DNA from 3 places in the Pseudomonas multiresinivorans genome. Region 1 is predicted to be linked to each of the others. Evidence: predicted binding sites of a transcription regulator. Region 1 holds the regulator's gene; each other region holds the start of a gene.
What was found. Region 1 encodes sigma-54, which starts transcription at its own class of promoters, with help from an activator protein. Its sites were predicted from a motif close to ANTGGCATNNANNTTGCTNT; they were not measured.
Positions count from the first base shown of each region.

Region 2: a site for sigma-54 is predicted at 2,466-2,485, ahead of glnA (glutamate--ammonia ligase). Genes of this name have one in related genera too.
Region 3: a site for sigma-54 is predicted at 2,881-2,900, ahead of fliD (flagellar filament capping protein FliD). Genes of this name have one in related genera too.

Region 1 is NZ_CP048833.1:5,940,091-5,945,346, forward strand. Features, by position in the region: gene lptC (LPS export ABC transporter periplasmic protein LptC) at 1-378, shown strand, start outside; gene lptA (lipopolysaccharide transport periplasmic protein LptA) at 365-901, shown strand; gene lptB (LPS export ABC transporter ATP-binding protein) at 901-1,626, shown strand; gene G4G71_RS27140 (RNA polymerase factor sigma-54) at 1,881-3,383, shown strand; gene hpf (ribosome hibernation-promoting factor, HPF/YfiA family) at 3,462-3,770, shown strand; gene ptsN (PTS IIA-like nitrogen regulatory protein PtsN) at 3,780-4,247, shown strand; gene rapZ (RNase adapter RapZ) at 4,250-5,107, shown strand; gene G4G71_RS27160 (HPr family phosphocarrier protein) at 5,142-5,256, shown strand, end outside.
Region 2 is NZ_CP048833.1:1,112,409-1,117,664, reverse strand. Features, by position in the region: gene typA (translational GTPase TypA) at 1-627, opposite strand, end outside; gene thiI (tRNA uracil 4-sulfurtransferase ThiI) at 797-2,251, opposite strand; gene glnA (glutamate--ammonia ligase) at 2,584-3,993, shown strand; gene G4G71_RS05115 (mechanosensitive ion channel family protein) at 4,181-5,256, opposite strand, start outside.
Region 3 is NZ_CP048833.1:329,707-334,962, reverse strand. Features, by position in the region: gene fliI (flagellar protein export ATPase FliI) at 1-1,183, shown strand, start outside; gene G4G71_RS01565 (flagellar FliJ family protein) at 1,183-1,605, shown strand; gene flgM (flagellar biosynthesis anti-sigma factor FlgM) at 1,797-2,081, shown strand; gene flgN (flagellar export chaperone FlgN) at 2,078-2,518, shown strand; gene fliD (flagellar filament capping protein FliD) at 2,939-4,288, shown strand; gene fliS (flagellar export chaperone FliS) at 4,285-4,683, shown strand; gene G4G71_RS01540 (hypothetical protein) at 4,667-4,984, shown strand; gene G4G71_RS01535 (flagellar hook-length control protein FliK) at 4,988-5,256, shown strand, end outside.

The DNA of each region.
Region 1 (5,256 bases):
ATGACCGCCGACAAACTCGAACACCTGAAAGCAACCGACGTGACCCTGGTCACCACGCCTGACCTCTACTTCCACCGGGAGAACGAACCTCAGCCGTGGCATGTCCAGAGCGTTCGCGCCGAAGTGGCCCCCGAAGGCAAGCAGGTCGAGCTGATCGACGACGTGCGTGTTGCGCGCACCGACGCACAGCAACGCACGCTCCTGCTCAACACCTCGCGCATGACGGTGTTCCCAGACAAGGACTATGCGCAGACTGACCAGCCCGTGAAGATCACCGAACCCAACGGTGTCACCACGGCAGTTGGCATGAAAGCGTATCTGAAAGACAGCCGGATGCTCCTGCTGTCCAACGTAAGAGGTCAGCATGAGGCTCGTTAACACCCTCCCCCTTCTTTTCAGCCTCGCCGCCGCTATCGGCAGCACTGCCGCCTGGGCTCTTCCCACCGACCGGGAACAGCCGATCCGGGTCCAGGCCGACAGCGCCGAACTGGATGACAAGCAGGGCGTAGCCGTGTATCGCGGCGACGTGGTGGTAACCCAGGGCAGCATGAAGCTGACTGGCAACACCGTCACGCTCAAGCAGAACAAGAATGGTGACATCGAAGTCGTCACCTCGGTCGGCAAGCCCGCCTACTTCGAACAGAAGCCGGCGCCGGACAAGCAGATCACCCAGGCTTACGGCCTGACGATCCAGTACTTCGTCACCCAGAACCGCGTCGTGCTGATCGACCAGGCCAAGGTGATCCAGGAAGGCAACACCTTCGAAGGCGAGAAGATCGTCTACGACACCCAGCGCCAGATCGTCAACGCAGGCCGCGCCACCGGCTCCCAGGTGACCACGCCGCGCCCGCGTATCGACATGGTCATCCAGCCCAAGAAAAAGCAGGATCAAGCGCAGTAATGGCTACGCTAACCGCCCAGCACCTCGCCAAGAGCTACAAGAGCCGGCAAGTCGTCCGCGACGTCAGCATGAGCATCGAGAGCGGGCAGATCGTCGGCCTGCTCGGCCCCAACGGAGCGGGCAAGACCACCTGCTTCTACATGATCGTCGGCCTGGTTCGCGCCGATCAGGGTGTCGTGCGCATCGACGAGCAGGACGTCACCCACCTGCCCATGCACGGCCGCGCGCGCGCCGGCATCGGCTACCTGCCGCAGGAAGCCTCGATCTTCCGCAAGCTGTCGGTGGCGGACAACATCGGTGCGATCCTCGAAACCCGCAGCGACCTCGATCGTGCCGGCCGCCAGGAAGCCCTGGAGGGCCTGCTCGAGGAGTTCCACATCCACCACATCCGCGACAACCTCGGCATGAGCCTCTCCGGCGGTGAGCGTCGCCGCGTGGAAATCGCCCGCGCCCTGGCCAGCTCGCCGAAGTTCATCCTGCTGGATGAACCCTTCGCCGGCGTCGACCCGATCTCCGTGGGCGACATCAAGCAGATCATCCATCACCTCAAGGCCAAGGGCATCGGTGTGCTGATCACCGACCACAACGTCCGCGAGACCCTGGATATCTGCGAGACGGCGTACATCGTCAACGACGGTCAGTTGATCGCCGAAGGCAGCGCCGAGAGCATCCTCGCCAACGACCTGGTGAAGGAAGTCTACCTGGGCCACGAGTTCCGCCTCTAAGGCCCTGCGCCGCGCCCTGCCTGGGCGCGGCCACCCCGCCTCTCCCTCCTCGCGCGGCCGGTTCGTCGGCCGCTCCGCGACGTATTCGGCTGCCCCATCCACCCCGGCGCAACCGGGTTGTAACGAAAGGTCGACAGCCCCTAGGCAAAGCGTCCAAACTCAGGCATATAATTTGCTTCCTCGCGGCGCCCCGGCGTCCGTAGTCGTGGATATGGCGCGCTTTGCGCCAGCGAACAAGGTGCCTAGTTCCAGCCATGAAACCATCGCTAGTCCTCAAGATGGGCCAGCAGCTGACGATGACCCCGCAGCTGCAACAGGCCATCCGACTGCTCCAGCTCTCCACGCTGGACCTCCAACAGGAAATCCAGGAAGCCCTGGAGTCCAACCCGATGCTGGAGCGCCAGGAAGAAGGCGAGGACTACGACAACAGCGATCCCATGGCCGACGGCGCCGAATCGGGCGCCAACGGCACCAGCAACAACTCCCAGGACAACTTCCAGGAAAGCACCACGCCCAACGCCGACAGCCTCGACGAGGACCAGTGGGCCGAGCGCATCCCCAACGAGTTGCCCGTCGACACCGCCTGGGAAGACATCTACCAGACCAGCGCCAGCAGCCTGCCCAGCAACGATGACGACGAGTGGGACTTCACTTCCCGCACCTCCGCTGGCGAAAGCCTGCAGAGCCATCTGCTGTGGCAACTGAACCTGGCGCCGATGTCCGACACCGATCGCCTGGTCGCCCTGAGCATCATCGACGGCATCAACGACGACGGTTATCTCGAAGAATCCCTGGAGGACATCCTCGCCTCCATCGACCCTGAACTGGGCCTGGAGATGGACGAAGTGGAAGTCGTCCTGCGCCGTGTGCAGCAGCTCGAACCCGCCGGCGTCGGCGCGCGCAACCTGCGCGAGTGCCTGCTCCTGCAATTGCGCCAGCTGCCCACCAAGACCTACCTGCTGGCCGAGGCCATCCGCCTGGTCAACGACCACCTGGACCTGCTCGGCAGCCGCGACTACAGCCAGCTGATGCGACGCATGAAGCTCAAGGAAGACGAGCTGCGCGAGACCATCGAGCTGATCCAGTCGCTGCACCCGCGCCCCGGTTCGCAGATCGAATCCGGCGAAGCCGAATACGTGGTTCCGGATGTCATCGTGCGCAAGCACAACGAGCGCTGGCTGGTGGAGCTGAACCAGGAAGCGGTACCGCGCCTGCGCGTGAACTCGCAGTATGCGGGCCTGGTGCGCCGCGCCGACTCCAGCGCCGACAACACCTTCATGCGCAACCAGTTGCAGGAAGCACGCTGGTTCATCAAGAGCCTGCAGAGCCGCAACGAGACCCTGATGAAGGTGGCGACCCAGATTGTCGAGCACCAGCGCGGCTTCCTCGAGTACGGCGAAGAGGCGATGAAACCGCTGGTCCTGCATGACATCGCCGAAGCGGTGGGCATGCACGAATCGACCATCTCACGCGTCACCACGCAGAAGTTCATGCACACGCCGCGTGGCATCTTCGAGCTGAAGTATTTCTTCTCCAGCCACGTCAGCACCTCCGAGGGCGGCGAGTGCTCGTCCACCGCGATCCGCGCGATCATCAAGAAACTGGTCGCGGCGGAAAGTCCGAAAAAGCCATTGAGTGACAGCAAGATCGCTGGTTTACTGGAAGCACAGGGCATTCAAGTGGCACGTCGTACCGTCGCCAAGTACCGGGAGTCCCTAGGAATCTCTCCCTCGAGCGAGCGCAAGCGGCTGGTGTGACGTTGATCCACGCCAAGGTGTTCCGGCGGCAGGCCCCATAACCTGCCACTTACACACGGGCAACAAGGAGAAAGCGGTATGCAAGTCAACATCAGTGGACATCAACTGGATGTGACCGACGCCCTGCGCGACTATGTCGGCGAGAAACTTGGCCGACTGGAGCGCCACTTCGACAAGATCACCAATGTTCAGGTCATCATGGAGGTCGAGAAGCTGAAGCAGAAAATTGAAGCCACCCTCCACATCGCCGGGGGCGAAGTGGTGGCCTGTGCGGAACATGAAGACATGTACGCGGCCATCGACCTGCTCACCGACAAGCTCGACCGCCAACTGATCAAGCACAAGGAAAAATACCTCGAACGCCAGCAAGGTGTTGGCGTCCGTTAACCCCTCCCTATGATCCGACTTGAGCAAATCCTGACCCCCGGCCGTTCCCTCGTGAACGTGCCGGGCGGCAGCAAGAAACGTGTCCTCGAACAAATCGCCAACCTGGTGGCTCGCGAGCTGCCGGGTTTCGATTCCCAAGACATCTTCGACAGCCTGGTGGCCCGGGAACGCCTGGGTTCCACCGGCTTCGGCAATGGCATCGCCATTCCGCACTGCCGCCTCCCCGGCTGCCAGTCACCGATCAGCGCCATCCTGCACCTGGATCACCCGGTAGATTTCGACGCCCTCGACGGCGCGCCGGTCGATCTGGTGTTCGTGCTGCTGGTGCCCGAAGCCGCCACCGAGGAGCACCTGGAACTGCTGCGGCAGATTGCCTCCATGCTCGACCGCTCCGACGTCCGCGACCGCCTGCGTCACGCCGCCAACGGCGAGGACCTGTACCGGATCGTCGTGGACTTCCAGAACAACGGGCACTGATCATGCGCCTGATCATCATCAGTGGGAGGTCCGGCTCGGGCAAGAGCACCGCGCTCAACGTACTCGAGGACAACGGCTTCTACTGCATCGACAACCTGCCGGCCAGCCTCCTCCCGGACCTGGCCCAGCGCGCGCTGCTGCACACCGAGCTGCTGCACCCGCAGGTCGCCGTCTCCATCGACGCGCGCAATCTGCCCAGCCAGCTGCAGCGTTTCCCCGAGCTGCTGCAGGAAGCTCGCGACAAGCACATCCAGTGCGACGTGCTGTACCTCGATGCCGATGATGAAACGCTGCTCAAGCGCTTCTCCGAGACCCGCCGGCGCCATCCGCTGACCACCGACAGCCGCTCGCTGGCCGAAGCCATCGCCGACGAGACACACCTGCTGGCACCGATCGCCGACCTGGCGGATCTCAAGCTCAACACCACCAATCTCAACCTGTACCAGCTGCGCGACGTACTCAAGCTGCGCCTGCTGAACAAGCCCGAACTGGGCACCGCCTTCCTGGTCGAATCCTTCGGCTTCAAGCGCGGCATGCCGGTGGACGCGGACCTGGTGTTCGACGTGCGCTGCCTGCCCAATCCCTACTGGAAACCGGAGCTGCGCGAGCACACCGGGCTGGAAGTAGAAGTTCAGGAATACCTGGCGGCACAACCGGATGTCGAGGAGATGTACCAGGACATCCTCGCCTACCTGAACAAGTGGCTGCCGCGCTTTGCCGCGAGCAACCGGGCCTATGTGACCATCGCCATCGGCTGCACCGGTGGCCAGCATCGCTCGACCTATATTGCCGAGCGCATCGGTCAGGCCCTCAAGGAAACCCTCACCAACGTACAGATTCGCCACCGCGACCTGAGCTAAGCAGCGACAGACAACAAAAGGACAGCCCCTCGCGATGCCCGCCCTCGAAATCACCATCATCAACAAGCTTGGCCTGCACGCCCGTGCGGCGGCCAAATTCGTCGGCGTGGCGGGACGTTATCCCTGCCAGGTTCGCGTAGGGCGCAATC
Region 2 (5,256 bases), 1.7 Mb from region 1:
GATCTGCATCTGGAACGGGCCGTCGACGTCGACTTTCGGCGCCGGGACGTGGTCGATGATCGCCTGGAACAGCGCGTCCATGTTGTCGTCCATCTTCTCGTGGTCCATGCCGGCGATGCCGTTCAGGGCACTGGCGTAGACGATCGGGAAGTCCAGCTGCTCGTCGGTGGCGCCGAGGTTGTCGAACAGGTCGAAGATCTGGTCGATGACCCAGTCAGGACGCGCGCCCGGACGGTCGATCTTGTTCACCACGACGATCGGACGCAGGCCGGCCTTGAAGGCCTTCTGGGTCACGAAGCGGGTCTGCGGCATGGGGCCGTCCTGGGCGTCGACCACCAGCAGTACGGAGTCGACCATCGACATCACGCGCTCAACCTCGCCACCGAAGTCGGCGTGGCCGGGGGTGTCGACGATGTTGATGCTGTAGTCGTTCCATTTCAGCGCGGTGTTCTTCGCCAGAATGGTGATGCCACGCTCTTTTTCCTGGTCGTTGGAGTCCATCACGCGCTCGTTTTCCGCTTCTTTGCGGTCGAGGGTGCCGGACAGGCGCAGGAGCTTGTCTACGAGGGTGGTCTTGCCATGGTCGACGTGGGCGATGATGGCGATGTTGCGCAGTTTTTCGATCACAGTGTCAGTCTCGATAGTGAATCTTCGGCTGCCGATTTCGGCAGCGGGGGCCGGGCCGTGGCGCGGCGGTGCAAAGGTCAGGGCGTGAGCTTACGCACCCAATGTGTCGGGAGGTCGGTGGCGGATGCTGCCGCCGAACAGTCCGGGCTGGCGGCGTTGGTCCGCGCCTTTATTGCGGACGGTAAACACGCACATTGGTGTGCCCTTCGTTGACCAGGTGGTGGGCGTGCAGACGACTCATCACGCCCTTGTCGCAATACAGGAGGTACTGGCGGTTGGGGTCCAGCTCCTTGAATTTGCTGTTGATCGCGTAGAACGGCATCGGCAGTACTTCGATACCCTCGATGGCCAGCGGTTCATCTTCCTGGGCGTCCGGGTGGCGGATGTCCACGACGATCTGGCCGGCCAGCACTTCATCGACCATTTCCACCGCCAGGTCCTTGCCCAGTTCGTCGATCACGCGGTCGACGGTCATCTGGGTGGAGCGTTCCAGGGCACGGTCGAGCACGGCCATGTCGAACTTGGTTTCTTCGTAGTCGACGCGGTGCGGCTTGGCCTGGGTGGTCGGGTTCACCGAGATCACGCCGCAGTACTCGGGCATGTGCTTGGCGAACTCGGCGGTGCCGATCTTCGTCGCGGTGTCGATGATGTCCTGCTTGTGGCTGACGATCAGCGGACGCAGGACCAGGGTGTCGGTCACCCGGTCGATCACCGAGAGGTTCGGCAGGGTCTGGCTGGACACCTGGGAAATCGCCTCGCCGGTCACCAGCGCGTCGATCTCCAGGCGCTCGGCCACACGGCTCGCGGCGCGCAGCATCATGCGCTTCAAGGTCACTCCCATGTAGCTGTCGTCGACCTTGGTGAGAATCTCACCGACCACTTCCTCGAAGGGCACGCTGACGAACAGCACACGCTGGGAGCTGCCGTACTTCTTCCACAGGTAGTGCGCGACTTCCATCACGCCCAGTTCGTGGGCACGGCCGCCGAGGTTGAAGAACACGAAGTGGCTGATCATGCCGCGGCGCATCATCTGGTAGGCCGCCACGGTGGAGTCGAAGCCACCGGACATCAGCACCAGCACCTGCTCCAGCGCGCCCAGCGGGTAACCGCCGAGGCCATCGTGCTGGGCGTGGATCACGTAGAGGCGGTCATGGCGGATTTCCACGCGCACTTCCACTTCCGGGTTCTTCAGCGAGACGCCCGCCGCACCGCAATGCTGGCGCAGGCCGCCGCCGACGTAACGCTCCACATCGATGGAGGTGAACGGATGCTTGCCAGCGCGCTTGCAGCGCATGGAGAAGACCTTGCCCGGCAGCTTGTCGCCGAAATGGGTCTTGCACTTCTCGAGGATGTCGTCGAAATCGCCCAGCGGGTATTCGTGCACTTCCAGGAAGTGGCCGATGCCCGGCGTGCAGGTCAGGCGCTCGATCATCTCGCGCAGGACCTTGGGGTCGGTGACCCGGGTCTCGACCTCGAGGTTGTCCCACTCGCCTTCGACCAGCAGCTCGGGGTCGAGGTCGCGGAGCACCGTGCGAATGTTCTTCGCCAGCTGGCGGATGAAGCGCTTGCGCACCGGCCGGCTCTTGATGGTGATTTCCTGGAAGACCTTGACGATGAGTTTCATGCGAATCGGGCGATTGCCATGGGACTGAAAAAAAGGGGCGGAATTATATCCGAAATTGCTCAAGACTTGAGCAGAAATCGGAGACTTTCTTTTTTGCGCACCAAAATGGACGCACGCACCATGGTGAAGCACCGAAACAGTGCACAAATATCGTGCATTTACCTGATTGCTTGGCCAAAGCCCCGGAAATCAGGGCCCTTGCCCGATAATGGGCACTGGCACGCAACTTGCTCTCTTGTGAGGCAGGTTGCCCTGGCGGAGTATTCCGGCCGGCATCACCCGATACTGGGGCACAAAAAAGCTCCCAGCTCTAATCCCTCCTGGAGGACAGCATGTCGTACAAGTCGCAACAACTGATCAAAGATCATGACGTGAAGTGGGTTGACCTGCGCTTCACCGATACCAAAGGCAAGCAGCAGCACGTCACCATGCCCGCCCGCGACGCGCTGGACGACGAGTTCTTCGAAGCCGGCAAGATGTTCGATGGCTCCTCCATCGAAGGCTGGAAGGGCATCGAAGCCTCCGACATGATCCTGCTCCCGGACGACAGCACCGCCGTGCTCGACCCGTTCACCGAAGAGCCGACCCTGATCCTGGTTTGCGACATCATCGAGCCGAGCACCATGCAAGGCTACGAGCGCGACCCGCGCAACATCGCCAAGCGCGCCGAGGAATACCTGAAGTCCACCGGTATCGGTGACACCGTATTCGTCGGCCCGGAGCCGGAGTTCTTCATCTTCGACGAAGTGAAGTTCAAGTCCGATATCTCCGGCTCGATGTTCAAGATCTTCTCCGAGCAGGCTTCCTGGAACACCGACGCCGACATCGAGACCGGCAACAAAGGTCACCGTCCGGGCGTCAAGGGCGGCTACTTCCCGGTGCCGCCGGTCGACCACGACCACGAAATCCGTACCGCCATGTGCAACGCCATGGAAGAGATGGGCCTGGTCATCGAAGTTCACCACCACGAAGTGGCGACTGCCGGCCAGAACGAAATCGGCGTGAAGTTCAACACCCTGGTTGCCAAGGCTGACGAAGTTCAGACCCTGAAGTACTGCATCCACAACGTCGCCGACGCCTACGGCAAGACCGTGACCTTCATGCCGAAGCCGCTGTACGGCGACAACGGCTCGGGCATGCACGTTCACATGTCCATCTCCAAGGATGGCAAGAACACCTTCGCTGGCGAAGGCTATGCCGGCCTGTCCGATACCGCCCTGTACTTCATCGGCGGCATCATCAAGCACGGTAAGGCCCTGAACGGCTTCACCAACCCGGCCACCAACTCCTACAAGCGCCTGGTTCCGGGCTTCGAAGCTCCGGTCATGCTGGCCTACTCGGCCCGTAACCGTTCCGCCTCGATCCGTATCCCGTACGTTTCCAGCCCGAAAGCCCGCCGCATCGAAGCGCGCTTCCCGGACCCGGCTGCCAACCCCTACCTGTGCTTCGCCGCACTGCTGATGGCTGGCCTGGACGGCATCCAGAACAAGATTCACCCCGGCGATGCCGCCGACAAGAACCTGTATGACCTGCCGCCGGAAGAGGCGAAGGAAATCCCGCAGGTTTGCGGCAGCCTGAAAGAGGCGCTGGAAGAACTCGACAAGGGCCGTGCGTTCCTGACCAAGGGCGGCGTGTTCACCGACGAGTTCATCGATGCCTACATCGAGCTGAAGTCGGAAGAAGAAATCAAGGTGCGCACCTTCGTGCACCCGCTGGAATACGACCTGTACTACAGCGTCTGATCCACGAATACCTATAAATAGCGACAGCATTAAGGCCTCCTTCGGGAGGCCTTTTTTATGGGCTGGAGAAACCGCTGGCGCCTGTGTCTGCGCCTGTAGGAGCGAGCTTGCTCGCGAATCGCACAGCACTGGAGTCACCGGATAACTCGTTCGCGAGCAAGCTCGCTCCTACAACGGGAGGCCGGGATCAGATCCCGCCGTCCGCCGGCGCGCCCTGCTCCTCGTCGTCCTCGCGGCGCGATTTGCGCATGCGCGAGAGCTGCACGTTGAGGCGCGGCATGGCCAGCTCCAGACCTGCCTTGTCGAGCTTCTGCCGCAGGCGCAGGTTGAACGCCCGCTGCACTTCCCACTGGCGAATCGGCGCAGTCTTGAAGCGGAAGCGCAGGATCGCCTGGCCAGCATCGAAGCTCTCGATCCCCTGGATCTCCAGCGGCGACCAGATGGCGCGATTGATCGTGCGGTCATTGCGCAGCTCGCCGGAAACTTCCTTGATCAGCGCCAGCGCGTCATCGATAGGCATGCTCGACGGCACCGGCCAGCGGAACATGGCGTAGCCGAACTGCCGCGAGTAGTTCTTGATGCTCTTGATCTCGCTGAACGGGATGGTGTGGACCACGCCGTCCAGATCGCGCAGGCGCACGGTGCGGATGGTCAGGCCCTCCACGGTGCCGAGGTGGCCGCCGACGTCGACGTAGTCGTCGATGGACAGCGAGTCCTCGATGATGATGAACAAGCCGGTAATCAGGTCCGCCACCAGCGACTGCGCACCGAAACCGATGGCCAGGCCGATGACGCCCGCACCGGCGAGCAGCGGCGTGACGTTCATGCCCATGTTGGCCAGGGCGACGATCAGCGCGATCACCGCGATGGTCACGAACAGCACGTTGCGAATCAACGGCAGCATGGTCAGCGCGCGAGGGTTGGCGCGGTTCTTTCCGCCCATGCCGAGGCTGTGCTGAACGGCGGTATCGGTAAGAATCCAGACCAGCCAGGCGACCAGCAGGGTGGTGCCGAAGCTGAACAGCTTGAGGCTGATCTGCGAGCCTTCGCCTTCGGCGAAGCGGATCAGCGACATGCCCCAGACGCGCAGGCCTATCTCCAGGAAGAACAGCAGGCTGGCGATGTGCAGCAGGGTGTAGCCGAAGCTCTGCAATTGCTCGATGTAGGGCGCATGGCGACGCGCACCGCGCCGGGCGGAGCGCTGGTGCGCGCGACGGATCAGGCCGTTGACGGTCATCGCCACCACCGCCACGGCGGCGCAGA
Region 3 (5,256 bases), 910 kb from region 1:
CGTGGAAGTCGCCGACGGCGAGCGCCTGGAGGCGCAGGTGGTCGGCTTCAACCGTGACATCACCTACCTCATGCCCTTCAAGAAGCCCGTCGGCCTGACCTCCGGCTCGCGGGTCTTCCCGGCGCCGGACGAAGCTGTGCTGAACATCGATCATTCCTGGCTGGGGCGCGTGGTCAACGGCCTCGGCGAACCGCTGGACGGCCTCGGCAAACTCGCCGGCCGTCATCCCCTGCCCACCGAATTGCCGCAGGTGAACCCGTTGCGCCGGCGCCCGGTGTCCGAGCCGCTGGACGTTGGCGTGCGCGCCATCAACGGCCTGCTGACCCTCGGCAAGGGCCAGCGCGTCGGCCTGTTCGCCGGCAGCGGCGTGGGCAAGAGCGTGCTGCTGGGCATGATCACCCGGCAGACCAAGGCCGATGTGGTGGTCGTCGGGCTGATCGGCGAGCGCGGCCGCGAGGTGCAGGAGTTCATCCTGCACTCCCTCGGCCCGGAAGGCTTGCAGAAGGCCGTGGTGGTGGTGGCGCCGGCCAATGAATCGCCACTGATGCGCCTGAAGGCCACCGAGTTGTGCCACAGCATCGCCGCCTACTTCCGCGACCAGGGCAAGGACGTGCTGCTGCTGGTGGATTCGCTGACCCGCTACGCCATGGCCCAGCGCGAGATCGCCCTGGCCCTGGGCGAGCCGCCGGCGACCAAGGGCTACCCGCCGTCGGTGTTCGGCATGCTCCCGGAGCTGGTGGAAAGCGCCGGCAACGGCGAGGGCGAGAGCGGAAGCCTGAGCGCCATCTACACCGTGCTGGCGGAGGGCGACGACCACCAGGACCCGATCGTCGACTGCGCCCGCGCCATCCTCGACGGCCACATCGTGCTCTCGCGGCGCCTGGCGGATGTCGGGCATTACCCGGCCATCGACATCGGCGCCTCGGTCAGCCGCTGCATGAGCCAGGTGGCGGACCCGGTGCATCTCTCTGCGGCGCGCCAGTTCAAGGAATTCAGCGGCACCTATGAGCGCATCAAGGAGCTGATCCCGCTGGGCGGCTACACGCCGGGCATGGACGTGAAGACTGACCGCGCGGTGCAGCTGGCGCCGATGCTGGAGCGCTACCTGCGCCAGGAAACGGCAGATGGCGCCGAGCTGGGCAACAGCGTCGCCACCCTGCAAAGCATCGTCGGTAGCCGCTGATGAAGGCGCAGATCGACATGCTCGGGCGCCTCGCCGATGTGCGTGGCGGCAAGGTTCGCGAGTTGCTGGGCCGGGTGAATTACCAGCAGACGCTGTGCCAGCGCTACCGCAACAACATCACCGGGCTCGACCGCCTGTGTGGCTTCAGTGTCGCCACCAGCACGCCTTTGCAGCGGCACAACCAGCAGCAGTACAAGGTGACGCTGCACAAGATGCTGCAGTTGCAGCGCCGCGAGCTGGAGGTTGCCGAGCAGGCCCTGGCGCGAATCCAGGGCGAGTTGCTGGCCGCGATGCGCAGCGAGAAGGTGCTGACCCAGGTGATCGAGGCCAAGGTCGGCCAGTGGCAGGCGCAGCTGGCGCAGCAGGAACAGAAAATCCAGGATGGCCTCGCCGCGCAGTCCTGGTGGCGTGCCAGGGCTTGAGTCTGGCCTGCGGACATGGCGGATAACGCGTTCCGCGTTATGCGCCCTACGCCGGAACCTTCGAGCCGTAGGGCGAATAACCGCTTGCGGTTATCCGCCGTCTGTTCGGCGAGCGCGAAACACGGCATTTAAGTTTTCCCGCGAGGCGGTCGCCCTCTGAGGGAAAGCCCCAAAATACTCGGATACCGACCATGGAAATCACCCGGCAACTGACCAGCGTTGCGCTGGCCACCAGCGAGTCCGCCAAGAGCGCACGCACCGAGCGCGCCGCTCCCGTGGCAGAGGCCAGCGCCAGCGCGCCGGTCAGCGATTCGCTGCGCCTGGACGAGATGCAGGAAACCCTGCGCGCCATGCCCGACGTGGACCAGGATCGCGTTGCCGAAATCCGCCGCGCCCTGATGAATGGCGACCTGGCCAACGACACTCGCCTGCTCGCCACCAGCATCCTCTCCTACCATCGCAGCAGCGACGCATGACCCAGCGCGCGCGGCTGCTGCAGGTGATCGAGCAGGACATCCAGCAGGATGGCCGCGATTGCCTGGCGTTGCGCGAGCGCCTGCAGGAGCTCTATCGCCACCTGCTGGCGCGGGACAGCGCGCAGATCGAAGCGCTGAACCCGGACATCCAGGCACTGCTCGAAGCCGTCGCCGGCCGCGCCCAGCGCCGTAGCCGCGTACTGCGCGCCTTCCATCTGCCGATGGATGCCGACGGCATGCGCACGCTGCTGTCCAACTACAAGCCGCCGCGTCGCCAAGAGCTGCAGCAGGAGTGGCAGCAGCTGGGCCAGCTCACGGCCCAGTGCAAGCGCCTCAACGAGCGCAACGGCAAGCTGCTGGCGATGCATCACGACATCCTCAGCCAGCTGATGGGCGATCCGCGCGAGCAGCCGGTGTATTCGCGGCAGCTGTACTGATCTGCAACCGGAATTCACGCGATACATCTGTGCTCGGATCGGCCCTCTCCCCAGCCCTCTCCCTGAAGGGAGAGGGAGCCATCCGTGCCGGCTGCTGCCACGGTTGCAGCCCGCTCCGAACCAGTCCCCTCTCCCTTCAGGGAGAGGGTTAGGGAGAGGGCAGCCCCCGCGCAGGATTCCCTCGAAAAACATCCTGCCGAAATGGCTTAACGAATCCCTCCCTACGGTCGCTCTTTCCCTGCATCAAGGTGCACTTTCGGCAGGCGGAAATGCCGCTTCCCGCTGCGCGCCAAACCACGCCGGGCGGAAGTCAGCCTTCTCCCCGGGAAGCCCGCAAAGCCTTGAATGGCGGGACTTACGGCATTGGCATCGTAATTGCTCCTGACCTTATGCAGAGGGGGCACAAAGAGGTGGATTCAGATGGCGACCATAGATTCCGATTACGTCAAACAGATGGCCCAGCAACTGGCCACGTACGAAGTGCAGAACGGCCTGAGCAAGGCGGATCGCAATAAGTCTTCGTACCAGTCCCAGCTGACTGCGGTGACTTCCCTGGAGTCGGCGCTCAAGAGCTTCTCCACGGCGGTGAAGAACCTGCAGGGCGTGACTGGCAGCAAGACCAGCATGCTGGTCAACAGCGCCACCCTGAGCAAGGACGGCTACCTGACCGCCAAGGTGGACAAGACCGCCGTGCCCGGCAGCTACGACTTCTTCGTCGAGCAGCTCGCCACCAGCCATCAGCTGTCGTTCTCCGGCCTCCAGGCCGGCGACATCGACACCCAGGGTACGTTGACGCTCAGCCAGAACGGCAAGTCCTTCGACATCGACCTGAGCAAGATCGACACCGACGGCGACGGCAGCAACTCGCTGGACGAACTGGCTGCGGCAATCAACAAGGCCACCGACAACACCGGCGTCAAGGCCACCCTGGTGCGCAGCAACGGCCAGGTCTCGCTGGTGCTGGGCGCGGACAAGTCCGGCGCGGCGAACGCCATCGGTCTGTCGCTAAGCGGTACCGACAGCGGCAACAGTGCCTTCGAGAGCGCCATCGGCAATCCGCAGGAGCTGTCCAAGGCACAGGACGCCCGTGTCCGCCTGGGCGGTGAGAGCGGCATGCTGCTGAGCAACGCCAGCAACACCTTCGACAACATCATCGACGGCGTCAGCGTCACCTTCACCCAGGCGCAGAAGTCCGGTGAGGCGGCCATCACCATGACCGTGGCACAGGACCAGAGCGAGACCAAGAAGAAGGTGCAGACCTTCATCGACGCCTTCAATGCCCTGGCCAGCCAGATCGACAGCCTGACCGCCGCCGGCGACCAGAACGGCAATGCTCGTGGGGCCCTGGCTGGCGACTCCAGCGTGCGCGCCATCGACAACGCGCTGAACCAGATGGTCCGCACCACCTTCGGCGGCGCCAACCTGATCAACTTCGGCATCAGCGCCGACCGCAGCGGCAAGCTGACCCTCGACGCCACGCGCTTCGAAAAGGCCATCGCCAGCGATCCGGAAGGCCTGGACAAGCTGTTCATGGGCAAGGGCAACCTGCTCGACAGCCTCGACAAGGGGGTCGCCGTCTACACCAACAGCACCAACGGTGTGATGAAGAACCGCAAGGACGCCCTGAACAACAGCCTGCGCCGCGTCAACGACGACTACGACAATCTGCAGAAGCAGTACGACACCTACTACGCGCGCTACCTCAAGCAATACACCTCGATGATGCAGGTCATGCAGTCGATGAGTCAGACCAGCGGGATGTTCGGATGAGCGCCTACGGCATGAACGAAAGCTACGACAGCTACCGGATGATCGACCTGGAATCCAAGGCCGCCTCGTCTTCGCCCTACGAACTGGTGCTGGTGCTGTTCGACGGCCTGCTCGACGAACTGGCCCGCGCCCGCGGCCACATCGAGCACAAGCGCTACCAGCAGAAAGGCCGCTCGCTGGAGAAGTGCCTGAACATCCTCAACGGCCTCAACGGCGCGCTCGACTACGAGAACGGCGGTGAGACCGTGCAGGGCCTGGCGCGCCTGTATGACTACTGCATCTACCGGCTCTCCGACGTCAGCGTGTCGATGGAGGTCGCCGGGATAGATGAGGTCGTGCGCCTGCTGGGCATCCTGCGCGAAGGCTGGGAGGGCGTGAGTGCCGCACGTGGATGATCGCCGGCGCCTGCTCGAGCTGTACGAGCGGCTCGGTGCGGCGCTGCAGCGCAAGGACTGGAAAGCCATGGGGCAGGTCGACCTGGCGATCCGCGCGCAACTGGTAGCGATGTCATCGCAGACCGGGCTGGCCGCCGACGTGCTGCTGGCCAAGAAGCACCTGAAGCGCCTGCACGAGCAGGCGTCGCAGGCTTGTGCCGAAGAGTGCGAGCGCCTGCGCCGCCTGCTGCTCTCGCACCTGGAATACGCCGAGGGTCGCTCGGCGTACATGCAGGTGGATACGTACCAGGAGGGTCGATAGACCGTGATCCAGTTGCCGACCCAATCACTGCCGACCACGGACCGCGCTGCACGCCCGGTGGCCGACGCGCGTTCGCAGGACTCGCGCCGCGACGGCGCCGACAGTGCCGCTGTGGCGGGATTCCGCGCGCAGCCGCCTGCACAGTCGAATGCCGGCGAGCGAACCATCAGCGTGCAGTCGTTTCTTGCCCAGTTCGATACCGCGCAGGCCGAGGAGCCGGTGCAGCAAGCCAACGCTGCGCTGCCGCCAGAGGCGTTGCCCGTCGATACCCG